DNA from 2 places in the Acutalibacter caecimuris genome. Region 1 is predicted to be linked to the other one. Evidence: predicted binding sites of a transcription regulator. Region 1 holds the regulator's gene; the other holds the start of a gene.
The links. Region 1 encodes HrcA, which represses chaperone genes, less so after heat shock. Its sites were predicted from a motif close to TGTTAGCACTCNNNNNNNNNGAGTGCTAACA; they were not measured.
Positions count from the first base shown of each region.

Region 2: a site for HrcA is predicted at 3,495-3,525, ahead of U8U01_RS00585 (co-chaperone GroES). Genes of this name have one in related genera too.

Region 1 covers NZ_JAWXXJ010000005.1:17,538-25,239, reverse strand. Annotated here, with positions in the region: gene dnaK (molecular chaperone DnaK) at 1-853, opposite strand, end outside; gene U8U01_RS04330 (hypothetical protein) at 1,013-1,243, opposite strand; gene U8U01_RS04325 (nucleotide exchange factor GrpE) at 1,258-1,806, opposite strand; gene hrcA (heat-inducible transcriptional repressor HrcA) at 1,872-2,915, opposite strand; gene U8U01_RS04315 (oligosaccharide flippase family protein) at 3,280-4,788, opposite strand; gene prmA (50S ribosomal protein L11 methyltransferase) at 4,902-5,831, shown strand; gene U8U01_RS04305 (cupin domain-containing protein) at 6,642-7,028, shown strand; gene U8U01_RS04300 (GNAT family N-acetyltransferase) at 7,025-7,702, shown strand, end outside.
Region 2 covers NZ_JAWXXJ010000001.1:92,863-100,564, forward strand. Annotated here, with positions in the region: gene glmS (glutamine--fructose-6-phosphate transaminase (isomerizing)) at 1-364, shown strand, start outside; gene U8U01_RS00560 (HAD-IIA family hydrolase) at 489-1,280, shown strand; gene spoVAE (stage V sporulation protein AE) at 1,330-1,686, shown strand; gene U8U01_RS00570 (class I SAM-dependent methyltransferase) at 1,774-2,394, opposite strand; gene U8U01_RS00575 (hypothetical protein) at 2,489-2,638, opposite strand; gene rpsT (30S ribosomal protein S20) at 3,041-3,301, opposite strand; gene U8U01_RS00585 (co-chaperone GroES) at 3,656-3,940, shown strand; gene groL (chaperonin GroEL) at 4,015-5,640, shown strand; gene U8U01_RS00595 (hypothetical protein) at 5,894-6,127, shown strand; gene U8U01_RS00600 (UvrD-helicase domain-containing protein) at 6,429-7,702, shown strand, end outside.

The DNA.
Region 1 (7,702 bases):
CCACCAGATCGGCAGTCAGCTCGTTAAACTTAGCCCGGCTCAAGGTCATGTCCAGGTGCTTGGGGCCAGAGGCGTCAGCGGAAATAAAGGGCAGGTTGATAGCCGCAGTCGTAACGCCGGAAAGTTCAATCTTTGCCTTTTCAGCCGCCTCTTTAATGCGCTGCATCGCCATTTTGTCCCCGGCCAGATCAACGCCCTGCTCTACCTTAAAGCTGCCTACGATCCAATCAATCACCCTCTGGTCAAAGTCGTCGCCACCCAGACGGTTGTTACCGGCCGTGGCCAGTACCTCCTGCACACCGTCACCCATCTCAATAATGGACACGTCAAAGGTTCCGCCGCCCAGGTCATAGACCATGACCTTCTGGTCATTATCCTTATCCACACCGTAGGACAGGGCTGCGGCAGTGGGCTCGTTGATGATACGCTTGACCTCCAGCCCGGCAATGGTGCCAGCGTCTTTGGTAGCCTGGCGCTGGGCATCGGTAAAGTAGGCGGGCACAGTGATTACCGCGCTGGTGACGGGCTCACCCAAGTAGGCTTCGGCGTCTGCCTTCAGCTTTTGCAGGATCATGGCACTGATCTGCTGGGGTGTATAACTCTTGTTGTCTATGCTGACCTTGTAGGCGCTGCCCATCTCCCGCTTAATAGAGGAAATCGTACGATCCGGGTTGGTGATAGCCTGACGCTTAGCCACCTGGCCCACCATGCGCTCGCCGGTTTTGCTGAAAGCAACCACAGAGGGGGTCGTACGGGCGCCCTCGGCATTGGCGATAACAACGGGCTCGCCGCCCTCAATTACCGCTACACAGGAATTTGTAGTACCTAAATCGATACCAATCGTTTTTGCCATGTTCAATTACCTCTCTTGTATTTTATTTATTTTAATTTTTTATTGCTTGACACAATCAGTCTATACGCCTCTGGATCTGAGATAGGCGTCCTCATCCTCTCTGGCCTCAATAAACGCCTGCCCCAAGTCAATCTGGTAATGATCTGCCAGCCACATAACTTAGGCAATCACGCCAGCCATCTCAATGCCCAGCCGCCGATCCACCTCTGCCTCTTCCCCGGCCCAGGCGTAATCGTTCTCTTTTAGCATAACCTGCTTGGCCAGTTCACCTACCTGTTTCGTCAGTTCAATCATCGCGCCTTGTGCCTGCCACGGCTTTCCCTCGATCTCACGAAAGCGGCGTACAATGTCACGATACATATTCTGCATTTCGGCAAACGTTTTGCCCATGAAGCCTTCTCCCCTCAATTCGCCACCTGTACCATCGCATGGCGGACTACCCGGCCGCTCAGGGTGTAGCCCTTTTGGAACACGGCGGAGATCACGTTTTCACCCAGGCTTTCGTCCTCAATGTGGGCCACCGCATTGTGCAACTTGGGGTCAAATACCTCCCCCACCTGGCCCGATTCGGCAATACCCAGCTTTTCAAAGGCCGCCCGGATCTGTGCCTCAATCATCTCCACGCCCTTTCGCATATCCTCCGCTGAGGCGTTCTCCTGGCTCAGCGCCAGGCCAATATTGTCGGCAATGGACAAAATCGCCTGCACAGTGTCGGACACAGCGTTGTTGTAGATCGCCGTCTTTTCCGCTGCCGTGCGCTTACGGAAATTGTCATACTCTGCCAATACGCGCAGATGCTGCTGATGCTGCTCCTCCATCTCTGCCTGAAGTTTTTCCAACTGGGCGGCCACGTCCGGCTCCTGCGGGGGCTGGGTGGGTTCCGCTGCCTCATGGGTCGTTTCCGTTTCCGGAGGCTCGCTAGTTTTCGGTTTTTTCTCTTCCTTGCTCTTCATCCCTTATGGCTCCTTTCCTTAACTATATAAATAAAGCTGTCTTTCCACTTTAATGCCTTGCGTACCTACTCCTCCCGGGCCAATGTGGTAAGGTAGCTGCTTACCTGTTCGGCCAGGTAGCGCAACAGGGCGGTCAGGCGGGGGTAATCTACCCGTACCGGGCCGATAAGCCCCAATGTACCCGCCTCCTGGGCATCCACACTATACTGGGACATCAACAAGGTGGCCTCTTCCAGTTCCGGGCAACCACACTCCCGGCCAATGCGTACCATGACCTGCCCGGCCTTGGGGCGCCCTGTTTGCCTGCGCCCCAACAGTTCCGGCAGTTTTTCTTCCTGCTCCAGGAAGTCCAACACCCGGCGCACACCCAGTGCCCCTAATTCCGGGTAGAGCAGCAGGTTCATCTGCCCGCCCAGCAGGGTTTCGGTGTGGGCTGTATCCGCCGCCACCTCTAATAGGGCCCGCAAAGGCGCCCCTGCCAGTGCGTACATCTCCCCCAGCGAGGCCCCTAGGCTTTGCAGGAAAGCAGGTGTGATCTCCTCTACCGTGCGGCCCGTTACCCTCTCATTGAATACCCGGAAGAACACCCGGAGGATATCTGTGGTCAAGTCATAGTCGCAACGGAACACCCGGCTCTTCATAGTACCGGCAGAACTGATAAGCAAGAGCATGGCCGTACGGCGGCTGGTCTGCACCAACTGCACAGCCTTTACCCTGGCCCCTGGGCCACCGGGGGTAGTAACCAGCGCAGCGCACTGCCCTACTCCCGCCGCCAACTGCACCACCCTGGATAGCAACTGCTCCGGGTCATCCATCCCTGGCGCCAGATGGGCGTCAATCCACCAGCGCTGTTGGGGTTCCAGCTCAGGCACCTCCATCAAGCGGTCCACATACTCCCGGTACCCTTTTTGAGAAGGCACCCGCCCGGCTGAGGTATAAGGCTGCTCTAAAAGCCCTAGTTCGGTAAGGCTGGCCATCTCGTTGCGCACCGTGGCCGAAGATACGCCGATCTCTTCCGCGATCGCCTTGCTGCCCACGGGCTCTCCGTTGCGGATAAAGCCAGTGATTACCGCGGCCAATATTTTCTCTTTCCGCATGGTAAGTTCCATGGGAGAGACCTTCCTTTCCGCCCTGGCAGGCTTATTTTAGCACTCAGGTTCATTGAGTGCTAAACTGTATCTATAATGTACCACTATGGTCAGAAAAAGTCAATAAGTTATTTGTAAAAACTTTATGAACCCGCTTGCAGGCAAGCCAACTGACCGGCAGTACACAGGCCGCCGCCCGGGTGATAAGCACGAACAAACCCAAACAGGACATCCAGCCCCTATCTGTTGCCGGGGCTGGATGTCCTGTTTGGCAAAGACCTATAGCTGTGGCCTACGTCCGTTCTGTCTGCGTACAGTTTCACTTCGCCTGTTGGAGATTCTGTCAAGGGTCATTGCCCTCTGGGCATCTGTACAAAGTTCTCCATTAGGTTCGGGCTGTTTTCTTCCCCATCCATTTCATTATACTAAGGTAGCCCCCTGCAAACAGTGCCGCTGACAGGGCAGTCTGCATCAGCACCAAAAGAAAACCACCAGCCGCCAACCCATCCAACAGCATCCTGCTCACCCCCACCGACCCGGCCGCGCAAGCCATCGGCAATAAAATATGCTCCGGTAACGAGATATGTAGGTGGCTCACCTTCATTAGCCGGTGCAAACTCAGGGAGGCATTGAAGATCGTACTAAAAAATAGAATTGCCACATAACTTTCCATGCCAAAAAACTGTAGGAGGCAAAGCACCAAAATCACCCGAATCAGGGAATCAGCAAAGTTATACTTCATGGAGTTAAATTGTTCGTCCAAGCCCTTCAGCAGGCTATCTACCACTACATCCAGGTAGGTCAATGGCACTAAGGGTGCCAGCACCCGCAGGTAAGCGCCAGCGCTTTCGCTATGGTAGAAAGCCCGGCCCCAGCTATCTCCAAAAGCCAAAAACAAAGCGGAAAAGAACATACCAAAACATAACGCCGCTTGTACGGCCCGGCCGGAGATGTATGCCACTGCCTTCTCGTGGCTTAACTCCCTCTCCCGGGCAATTTTAGGGATAAGCAGCGATGCAAAAGAGGTAAGGAAAGACGAAGGGAAGTACAGCATCGGCATGGCCATGCCCTGCAACAAACCGTACTGAGAGAGTGACTGGGAGTAACCTAACCCAAAACGCTGTAACTCCCTTGGAATAAGCAGGTTTTCACCTGTATTTAAGGCGCTACGGGCCGCGCTGCTAAGGGTGCAGGGCAGGGCGATATGCCGCAGGCTGCGCAGCACACCCCGGCTTTTCTCCTTTTCAGCGGGAGTATTCTTTTTTAGGCTTTTGCGGTAGGCACACCAACTGGCCGCGCAGGAAACAGCCTCCCCCAAGGTAGACGCCGCCATAGCCGCAAGACAGGCCGCTTGAATGCTCTGGGGGGCAAAATACCAGAAGAAACACACCGTGGCGGCAATGGTCAAGACCTGTTCCAGGGCGTCTGAGGCGGCTGTACTAAGGGACTCGTCTACAGCCAGGAAGTAGCCCTTCATGCAGGTGCACAGGGCCATAAAGGGCAAGCCGACCCCCAGTATACGCAAGCAGGGCGCCGCTTGGGGATCGCCCAGAAAGGTAACGGCAGCAAAATCAGCCAGCAAGAATAGGCACAGCGCAATACACAGACTGATGGTAAGGCAGAACCCAAAGCATCGGGCCACCACCGAGCGTACCGTCTGCCGCCTGCCACCGGCTATGGCTGCTGTTACCAAGCGTGTAACTGCCAGGCTGATACCTGAGGTGGAGAGGGTCACGGTGAGCATAAAGATGGAAAAAATTAGTTGGTAAAGCCCCATGCCCTCTGCGCCGATCTGTTGGGAAAGGTACGAGCGGTACCCCATATTGGTAATGCGCAGAAACAGGGAAACCAGCGTCAGCACCGCACCCTGGAAGAAGAACTTTTTCTTTGTCATAGGGCAACTCCTTTTTATGTAATCAGGGAAAAACCAGAGATTTGGGCGAAAAGATTGACAAAACACCTTGCGCGGGGTTATAATAGCTAAAAACACCCGTCAGGAGAATAACAATGAGCGAAAACTGGACTGAGATTAAAGTAACTGTGCCTGCCGCACAGGCAGAAACCGCCGGGGACATCGCCAACATGACTGTCCCTCATGGTATCTATATTGAGGACTATTCCAATTTAGAAGAAGAGGCTATGGAAATTGCCCATATTGATCTGATCGACCAGGAGTTGCTGGAAAAAGACCGGGAGCACGCGGTCATCCACATATACATCAGCCCCGAAGACAACCCCGCTGAGGCGGTTTCCTTTTTGGAGGAACGGCTGCGGGCCTGTTCTATCCCATATGCCATTGAGCAGGCCGGTTGCCAGATGGACGACTGGTTAAATAACTGGAAAAAGTATTTTAAACCTATCCCGGTAGGCGAAAGGCTACTGATAAGGCCTATTTGGGAGGAGGATTTTGACCCGCAGGGCCGGGTTGTGCTGAGCCTGGAGCCGGGCCTGGCTTTTGGGACCGGCACCCATGAAACCACCCGGCTGTGCCTAGAGTTACTAGAAAAATACCTGACCCCAGGCTGTAATATGCTGGACATGGGCTGCGGTAGCGGCATCCTCTCTGTGGCGGCACTACTGCTGGGGGGTAGCACGGCGGTAGGGGTAGATATTGACCCTCTGGCTGTGAAAACGGCCGTGGAAAACGCCCGTTTCAATGGGGTTGCTGCGGGGTTTACCGGCATATGTGGCAACCTTTCTGACCGGGTTAGCGGGCGATATCAGGTGGTTGTTGCCAACATTGTGGCGGACGTTGTGATTGAATTGACCAAGAGCGTGCCCAAATTCCTGACGCCGGACGGGGTGTATATTATCAGCGGGATCATTGACAGCCGGGAGGATGACGTGCTGGCAGCCATCAGCGGCCAGTACACGGTGATAGAGCGCCGGGAGGAACGGGGTTGGGTGGCAATGGCCCTGAAGGCCCAAGCCGGTTGACCCCTTGCCCGCAGCGCTGCGGCCAGTACACAGTGATAGAGCGCCGGGAGGAACGGGGCTGGGTGGCAATGGCCCTGAAGGCCCAGGCCTGACCCCTTGCCCGCAGCGCTGCCTGCGGGCCCTGTAAAAGTTTTGGTGTGGCCACAGGCCCCATGGGTCTGTTTTGGGGCCAGGGGTATAGGCGGTTTTTGACGAAAAGCGGGCCTGTCGGCAACGTTTCCGATACAGGGCACCATCAGCAAAACCCACAAAGGATATGGGCCAACAGGATGTTCCCCATTTGTGATGGCCTTATTTTGCAGTTTCGTTTTTTGTTCTTGGACTTGCGTTTGCCAGCAGACCCAAAGCGGGACGACGCCATGGAAAAGGCGGTAGGTTGTGCGTGTATATTATGGGGCAGATACCCGGTGTTGCCGGGCAAGGTGGCGTTTTGAGGTTTAAAACGGGCATTGAGCCGCTGTGGTGCGGGGCGGCGGGCGCTGCCGCTCTGGTCAAGGGTTCGCGCTACCACGGCAGGAAATGGGCGGCTTTTCGCTGTGCGAAGGGCTTATACGCAGTGGAGTATTTGACACAGAAGATGCCTGTTTGAGGTGGAAAAGGCGGCGCTTTGAGGTTTTAGGCCGTTGTGGGGATGGGGATGTCCCCCCTCCCCTGCCAGCCCTTTTACGTCCTGCTATTTGCTTTAACTTGGGAATCGCCTCTTTTCGCTGTGCGAGAGGGGCGCCGGCAGCAGGGGCTGGTTTTACACCACGGCCGGGCAAGCCCGCCCCACCCATCACCCAAAATGCCCAAGCCGAAAGGAGTATCTACATGGAATTTATCCCAAAATCCAGCATCACTGCTTTTGCCAATCCCGGCGTGTCCTCCCGCCAACTGCTGACCCCGGATAACGCCCAGAGCCAGCGGGTCACTCTGACAGAAGTCCATCTGGAGCCCGGCGCTTGCCAGCCCCGGCACAGCCACGCCGGTTCGGAGCAGGTCTGGTATGCCCTACAGGGCAGCGGCAGGCTGCTTTTGGCCGGTGGGCAGGAACGGGCCTTTGACGCAGGGGACGTGGTACGGTTTGCCGAAGGGGACGTGCACGGGCTGCAAAACGGCGGGGAACCCTTTGTGTACCTGTCCGTCACCGCGCCACCCATCCACTTTGGATATGCTTATCAGGACAAACAGCCCACAGAAAAGAGGAGAGAGTTATGAACATGATGATCGACACAGGACGCCTGCGGCTGCGGCCCTGGCGCATGGAGGACCTGGAGGACTTTTACGCCTACGCCAAAAACCCGGACGTGGGCCCCTGGGCCGGCTGGAAACCCCATGAGAGCCTGGAGGAGTCCCGTGAGATCCTCACCCGCTGGGTTGCAGGCAAGGAGGACGGCTTTGAGATTGCCATAGAACACAAGGCCACCGGGCGGGTAATCGGCTCCATTGGCATAATGAGCGACGGCCACCGGCCCAAGATTGAGAACTGCAAAAGCCTGGGCTATGTACTGGGCAAGGACTACTGGGGCCAGGGCCTGATGACCGAGGCCGCCCGGTCTGTGGTAGACTACGCCTTTCAGACCATGAAACTGCGGCTGCTGACCATTACCCACTATACCATCAACCAGCGCTCCCGGCGGGTTATCGAGAAACTGGGCTTTGTATACGAAGGCACCCTGCGTACCGGCAGCGCCATCTATAACGGCGAGGAAAGGGACTTGTGTTGCTACTCCCTGCGGGCCTGGGAATACTGGGCCATGCGGGCCAAGGAGGCCGGGTTCTCCCTGGCTTTGCCGGAGGATGTGGACCAGCCGCTGCTGGAAACCATGCAGAAAGAATTTGTGGAGGGGGACAAGGGCGATGTGACCCCCTTTGGGCTAGACCCCAAAGAT
Region 2 (7,702 bases), on a different contig from region 1:
CTCCTATATCCACTCCGAGGCCTACACCGCGGGGGAGTTGAAACACGGCCCCATCTCCCTGATCGAAGAGGGCACGCTGGTCATCGCCATCTGCACCTGTGGGCGGCTCTTCGACAAAATGATGTCCAATATCCGGGAGGTCAAGGCACGGGGGGCGGTGGTGCTGGGCATCACCACCGAAGACCTGCGGGAAACCCTGGCCCAGGAAACCGACTGGCAGTTCTGCGTGCCCAAAACCGCCGGTTTCATGCTACCCTCCATGAGCATCCTGCCCCTGCAACTGTTCGCCTATTATACCGCCGGCATGAAGGGCTGCGACATCGATAAGCCCCGTAACCTTGCCAAGTCCGTAACGGTGGAGTAGCCCCAAGCGCCCGGCCCGGCCTTCCCGGCCAGGGGGGAGGCTGCCCGCCCCATGCCCCGCCCTACTTTTTTAAACCATCTTCCGGCCCCGGCCCCCTCTGCCGGCAGCCCCAAAAGGAGGCCCCATGCAAAATACAGAGCGCCTGCAACACATCAAAATGTTTGTGCTGGATATGGACGGCACCATCTACCTGGGGGAGCGCCTGTTCCCCTTCACCCCCGGTTTCCTTCGCCGGGTGCTGGAAACCGGCCGGGACTACTGCTTTTTCACCAACAACAGTTCCCAAAACCGCCAGGCCTACCTGGAGAAACTTGGCCGCATGGGGCTCTCGGTGCCCCCCGAAAAAATGCTGATCTCCAACGGCGTCCTGCTGGAATGGCTGGCGGAGAACCGGCCGGGGGAGAGCGCCTACGTGGTCGGCACCCCCGCCCTGGAGGAGGACTTCCGGCAGGCGGGGATCGCCCTAAGCGACACAGCCCCCCACTACGTGGTGCTGGGCTTTGACACCACCCTCACCTACGAAAAGCTGCGGCTGGCCTGCGGGTTCATCCGCCAGGGCGCGGCGGTTTACGGCGCCAACCCGGACTGGAACTGCCCGGTAGAGGGCGGTTTCATCCCGGACTGCGGCTCCATCGCCGCGCTGGTCAAAGCGTCCACCGGGGTGCAGTGCCCGTTCTTCGGCAAGCCCTCGCCCCACACGCTGCGCTATATGTTGAAACACACGGGCTGCCAGCCACAAGAACTTGCGGTAGTCGGCGACCGCCTCTATACGGACATCGCCGTGGCAGCAGACAGCGCCGTCACCTCCATTTTGGTGATGAGCGGCGAAACCACCCCCCAAATGCTGGCGGAAAGCCCCATCCGGCCCGACCTGGTTTTTGCCGATCTGGGGGAGCTGGCCGGGGCGTTGGGGTAATATCCCGCAAAAAAAGGGGCAGTCTAACCTGTAAAGGAGGGACTGCCACATGGAATACTTCAACGCATTTTGGGTGGGCGGGCTCATCTGCCTCATTGGCCAGTTGCTCATCGACCTCACCGGCCTGACCCCGGCCCGCATCATGGTGCTTTTCGTCACCCTGGGCGTGCTGCTGGGGGGCGTGGGCCTGTACGGCCCCCTGGTAGATTACGCCGGGGCAGGGGCCACGGTGCCCCTGTGCGGGTTCGGCTGGGCCCTGTCCGAGGGCGTGCGCAAAGCGGTGGTCGAGCAGGGTTTCCTGGGCGTGTTCACCGGCGGGCTGACAGCCGGCGCGGCGGGCACCACAGCGGCGGTGTTTTTCGGCTACCTGGCGGCACTGCTGGCCAGGCCGCGGGATAAGGCATAAGCATCCAGGCAAAAAAGGCGAAAAGGCACAGCCGCCCCGCAAAACCCACAAAAATACCCCGCAGCCCTATGCTGCGGGGTATTTCGGTTATCCGGCCGTCAGGCGCACAATTCCCGCACAGTGGGAAACCGCCTCAAACTGCATCTGCGGGAAATGCTCCCGCAACTCTTCATACACCAAATAGAATTCCTCCCCGTCCCAATCGTCCCCGCTCCGGGCGCGGCAAGCTTCCAGTTGCCCGCGGGTCCCAAAGGCCACGTCGCCCACCAGCAGTTGCCCGCCGGGGGCCAGCAGGGGTAAAAGCCCCGCCAAAAACCCGGCCTTCTCCCTGTCCGGTAGATGATGGACAGCGTAGGTAGAAAGGATACAATCATACGTCTGCCCCAGCAGCTCCGAGGGCAGTCCAGCAGCCATATCCCCCAAAAACAGGTGGGCGCCGGGCATCTTTGCCTGTGCGGCCTCCCGCATTTTGGGCGAAAAATCCAACCCCCACACCTGGCAGCCCATATCATACAGCCGGGCGGTCAGTGTGGCCGTGCCAAAGCCAATATCCAGCACCCGGCAGGGGCCGGCTGCCAAAACGTCCTGAAAAATACGCCCCAGTACCTTTTTGTAGCCGGCAAAGGGGTAGGTGTTGCTTTCGTCAGAAAGGCCAACGGCCTGATCATAGCCGTCCGCCCAAAGGTCAAAGCCATGTTTGTCCAACAAGGGTACATCCTCCTAAGCAGGGGCGGGGAGGGGCAGGGGGCCCGTTTGGGCATGGCAAAGCCCACCTCCTTCCGGCGTTGGAGGGCCGCCGCTTTTATTGGATCGAGCAGTCCAAATAGTGCTCCAGCTCTTCCTCGTCCCGTTTGTGATCCAAATACAGCAGCAGGGCCGTTACCGAGGCCGCTACGGCCGCAATGGCGGTAATCAAACCGATCAGCAGTGTAAGTTTCGTCCCCTTTTTCATATAGGCCACCTCCAAATAATAGGTATGTATATATAATAACCAGTATTCTACAAAAAGTCAAGGGTATATTTGTAAAGGAAGCGTCCAAAATGAAGAGTTAAAAAACGAGGCTCCAGCGAACAAATAGTAAAAGTTTCGTCGTCTCACCTGCCGGTTCGGTCGGCTCGTGACGGCCACCCCCGGTGGCCCTCGCCCTTTTCAAAGGTGGCGGGGTTCTTAGGGGGCGACAGCCGAGAATCAGGGCCCAAGAGTTGGCTACGCCAACTCTCCGCCGCCGGAGGCCAAAATTTCGTCACAAACTCTCCGCTTTGGACACCCGCAAAAAGATAAAAGGCCGGAACCCAGCAGGATCCGAGCCTTCGAAAAGCAAACTAACAAAACCAGCGTAATAAAGCAAGCAGCTTACGCGCCGGCGTGCAGTTTTTTATCCAGGGCAGCCTTTTTGTGGGCAGCATTGTTCTTGTGGATAATGCCCCTGGCAGCGGCCTGGTCAATCTTCTTCATGGCGGTGCGCACCTCGGCAACCTTGTTGTCCGCATTGCTCTCAATGGCCGCGTTGGCCTTCTTGATCTGCGTTTTCAGTTGCGAGTTGGCAGCGCGGTTCAGCATGGTCTTGGTGGCAATGACCTTCACGCGCTTTTTGGCAGATTTGATGTTCGGCAAGTGTAACACCTCCTTACCCATCGGCTTACTAAAGGTTATGATAGCACAAAACCAAAGAAATTGCAAGCTTTTTTTCAAGGCTTTGGCAGGGCGCCCCCGCACAGGAAACCGGGGCGAAAATGTGAAAGATTTGTGAATTGTAAAAAAATGTGAAAAAGCCTCTTGACTTTTACTGACCATAAGGATAGAATAGGTTTAGCACTTGAGAGTGGTGAGTGCTAAAACACAAATTGCGTTATCTCTTATCGCTGGGCCGTGCCACGGCGCGCCCCGGCGGATACCGCCCCCCGGCGGCGGAAAGCCGGGAGAAAGGGAAGGCCCCGCCATTAAAATTTTGGGCCGAAGGTGTTTGCAATGCAGGTAAAGCCTTTGCTGGACAGAGTCCTTATTAAAACCGAGGATGCCGAGGAAACCACCAAAAGCGGCATCGTCCTGGCTGCCAAAAGCCAGGAGAAACCCCAGATCGCCCGGGTCATCGCCGTTGGCCCCGGGGGCGAGATCGACGGCAAAGAGGTAAAAATGTACCTGAAAGAAGGGGACCGGGTCATCTCCGCCAAGTACAGCGGCACCGAGGTGAAGATCGACGGCGAGGAGTACACCATCGTCAAGCAGTCGGACATCCTGGCCGTGGTGGAGTAAGAGCCCCCGGCAGCATACGTCAAGCAAAAACACAATCTATTTAAAACACCCATCAGAAAGGACATGATGCAGATATGGCTAAGAAGATCGTCTACGGCGAGGAGGCCCGCAAGGCGCTGCTCAGCGGCGTCAACCAGTTGGCCGATACGGTAAAGATCACCCTGGGCCCAAAGGGCCGCAACGTGGTGCTGGATAAGAAGTTCGGCGCCCCCCTGATCACCAACGACGGCGTCACCATCGCCAAAGAGGTGGAGCTGGAGGATGCCTACGAGAACATGGGCGCCCAACTGGTCAAAGAAGTCGCCACCAAAACCAACGATGTGGCCGGCGACGGCACCACCACCGCCACCCTGCTGGCCCAGGCCCTGGTCCGTGAGGGCATGAAGAACGTCACCGCCGGCGCCAACCCCATGGTCTTGCGCAAGGGCGTGCAAAAAGCCACCGAGGCTGCCGTGGACGCCATCGTCCAGAACAGCCAGAAGGTCAGCGGCACCAAAGACATCGCACGGGTAGCCGCCGTTTCCTCCTCCAGCGACGAGATCGGCCAACTGATCGCCGACGCCATGGAGAAAGTCACCTCCGACGGCGTCATCACCGTAGAGGAGAGCAAGACCGCCGAAACCTACAGCGAGGTAGTCGAGGGCATGATGTTCGACCGGGGCTATGTCACCCCCTATATGGCCACCGATACCGACAAAATGGTGGCCGAGCTGGACGACCCCTATATCCTCATTACCGATAAGAAAATCTCCAACATCCAGGAGATCCTGCCCCTGCTGGAGCAGATCGTCCAGTCCGGCAAAAAGCTGCTGATCATCGCCGAGGACATTGAGGGCGAGGCCCTCACCACCCTGATCCTCAACCGCCTGCGGGGCACCTTCGTGTGCGTAGCCGTCAAGGCCCCCGGCTTTGGCGACCGCCGCAAGGAGATGCTGGTGGACATCGCCACCCTCACCGGCGGCCAGGTTATCTCTGAGGAAGTGGGCCTGGACCTGAAGGAAACCACCGTGGATATGCTGGGCCATGCCCGCCAGGTCAAGGTGGATAAAGAGAACACCATCATTGTAGACGGCGCCGGGGACAGCGAGGCCATCAAGGCACGGGTCGGGCAGATCCGCTCCCAGATCGAAACCACCACCAGCGAGTTCGACAAAGAGAAGCTGCAAGAGCGCCTGGCCAAGCTGGCCGGCGGCGTGGCGGTCATCAAGGTGGGCGCCGCTACCGAGATCGAGATGAAGGAAAAGAAACTGCGCATCGAGGACGCCCTGGCCGCCACCAAGGCCGCTGTGGAAGAGGGCATCGTAGCCGGCGGCGGCACCGCCCTTATCGACGCCATCCCCGCCGTGCAGGCCTATGTAAACAGCGCCGAGGGCGACGAAAAGACCGGCGCCGCCATCGTGCTCAAGGCCCTGGAGGAGCCCGTCCGCCAGATCGCCGCCAACGCCGGCATCGAGGGTTCCGTGATCGTGGAGCAGCTTAAGCGGGACCACAAGGTGGGCCAGGGCTACAACGCCCTTACCGGCGAGTTCCAGGATATGATCCAGGCCGGCATCGTAGACCCCACCAAGGTTACCCGTTCCGCCCTGCAAAACGCCTCTTCCGTGGCCGCCACCATCCTCACCACCGAGTCCCTGGTAGCGGACATCAAAGAGCCCACCCCGCCCGCAGCCCCGGCCCCGGACATGGGCGGGATGTATTAATGATGCATTGAAATCCCCCGAAAACACGGGATTCTTGCCTAACTGAAACCTTGCTTTACACAAAATTTACACCATTCCTTTGCATTACGCGAGGAAGGTAAAACAAAAAGAGCAGCCCCGGATTACGCCGGGCCTGCTCTTTTCTCTATTCCCCCGCACCAAAAAATAAGAAGAATAAAAGAAAAACAACAAAACAGAAAAATAAATTATGGAAAAACAAAAATAAAATAAAACAAAAAAGCAAAATTAGGGCTTGTTTGAAAAATCGAAAACGCCGTCTTTTTACCCAGAAACAACCATCTTCTGCGTCGAAAATCCTCGTAATACGCAAGTATTACTTGCGGTTTTCTCCTTGAATCTGACCGTTTCTGGTCAAAAATCCGTCATTTCCTCTATTTTCAAACAAGCCCTAAGAAATAAACAACAAGGAATAAAAAAGAAAAAAAGAAAAAGAAAAAAAGAAAAAATAAGAAAAGAAAAAAAGTAATAAAACCCCCCAGAATCCCTCCCCACACGAACAAAAAAAGCCTCCCGTCAAGCGCGCGCAAAAGTTTTGTCCACTTTTTCAAAAGTGGTGGGGTTCTTAGGGGTGAAACCCCTAAGCCGCCGGAGGCACCCCCGGAGGCCCCCCCGGCGGCACCCCAACCCCGCCCCGGCCAAGGCCAGCTTGCCATTCTCCGCAAAAGGTGGTATACTTACATAAAACGGCATAAAGCGGCATAAAGCAGCATAAAGCGGCAAAAAACGGCACGCGTCCCATATCCCTGCCAGATGAAGGGAAGTTACCTATGTACATTGCAGATCTCCACATCCACTCCCACTACGCACGGGCCACCAGCAAGGCCAGCACGCCCGAGCACCTGGACCTCTGGGCCCGGCGCAAGGGCATTGGCCTCGTCGGCACCGGGGACTTCACCCACCCGGCCTGGCGGCAGGAGCTGCGGGACAAGCTGGAACCCACCGGAAACGGCCTTTACGTGCTCAAAGAGGCCTACCGCATCCGGGACAACACCGCCCCGGAAAACCCGCGCCCCCACTTTACCGTCACCGGCGAGATCAGTTCCATCTACAAAAAAGAGGGCCGTGTCCGCAAGGTGCACAGCCTCCTCCTCCTGCCCGGCCTGGAGGAAGCCGAACGGGTGTCCCGGCGGCTGGAGCAGATCGGCAACCTCCATGGGGACGGCCGGCCCATTTTGGGCCTGGACTGCCACGACCTGCTGGAGATCCTCCTCGCCCTTTGCCCCCAGGCGGTCTACATCCCCGCCCATATCTGGACGCCCCATTTCTCCCTTTTCGGGGCTTTTTCCGGGTTTGATTCCGTAGAGGCCTGTTTCGGCGACCTGTCGCCCCATATCCACGCCATGGAAACCGGCCTCTCCTCCGACCCGCCCATGAACTGGCGGGTGCCCGCCCTGGACCCTTACCGGCTGATCTCCAACTCCGACGCCCACTCCCCGGCCAAGCTGGGCCGCGAGGCCAACCTTCTGGATACCGAGCTGTCCTATCCGGGCCTGCAAGCCGCCCTGGAAACCGGCCGGGGTTTCCTGGGCACCCTGGAGTTCTTCCCCCAGGAGGGCAAGTACCACTACGACGGCCACCGGAAGTGCGGCTTGTGCCTCTCCCCGGAGGAAACCGGCCGCTACGGCGGCGTCTGCCCGGTCTGCGGCCAAAAGCTGACGGTCGGGGTGTCCCACCGGGTGGAGCAACTGGCCGCCCGCCCCCTGGGCTACCGCCCTGCCGGGGCCCCCGTTTACGAGAGCCTGGTCCCCCTGCCGGAGCTCATCGCCGCCTCGCTGGGCTGTACGGCTGCCAGCGCCCGGGCAGCGGGCCTCTACCAAACCCTGCTGCAAAAGCTGGGCCCGGAGTTCCCCATCCTGCGGGCCCTCCCGCTGGAGGACATCCGCGCCGTGGCCGGCCCCCTGGTGGCAGAGGGCGTCCGCCGCCTGCGGGCAGGCCAGCTTACCTGGAGCCCCGGCTTTGACGGTATGTACGGCGCCCTCCGCCTGTTCACCCCCGGCGAGCGCCAAACCCTGCAAGGCCAAACCGCCCTGTTTCAAGATTC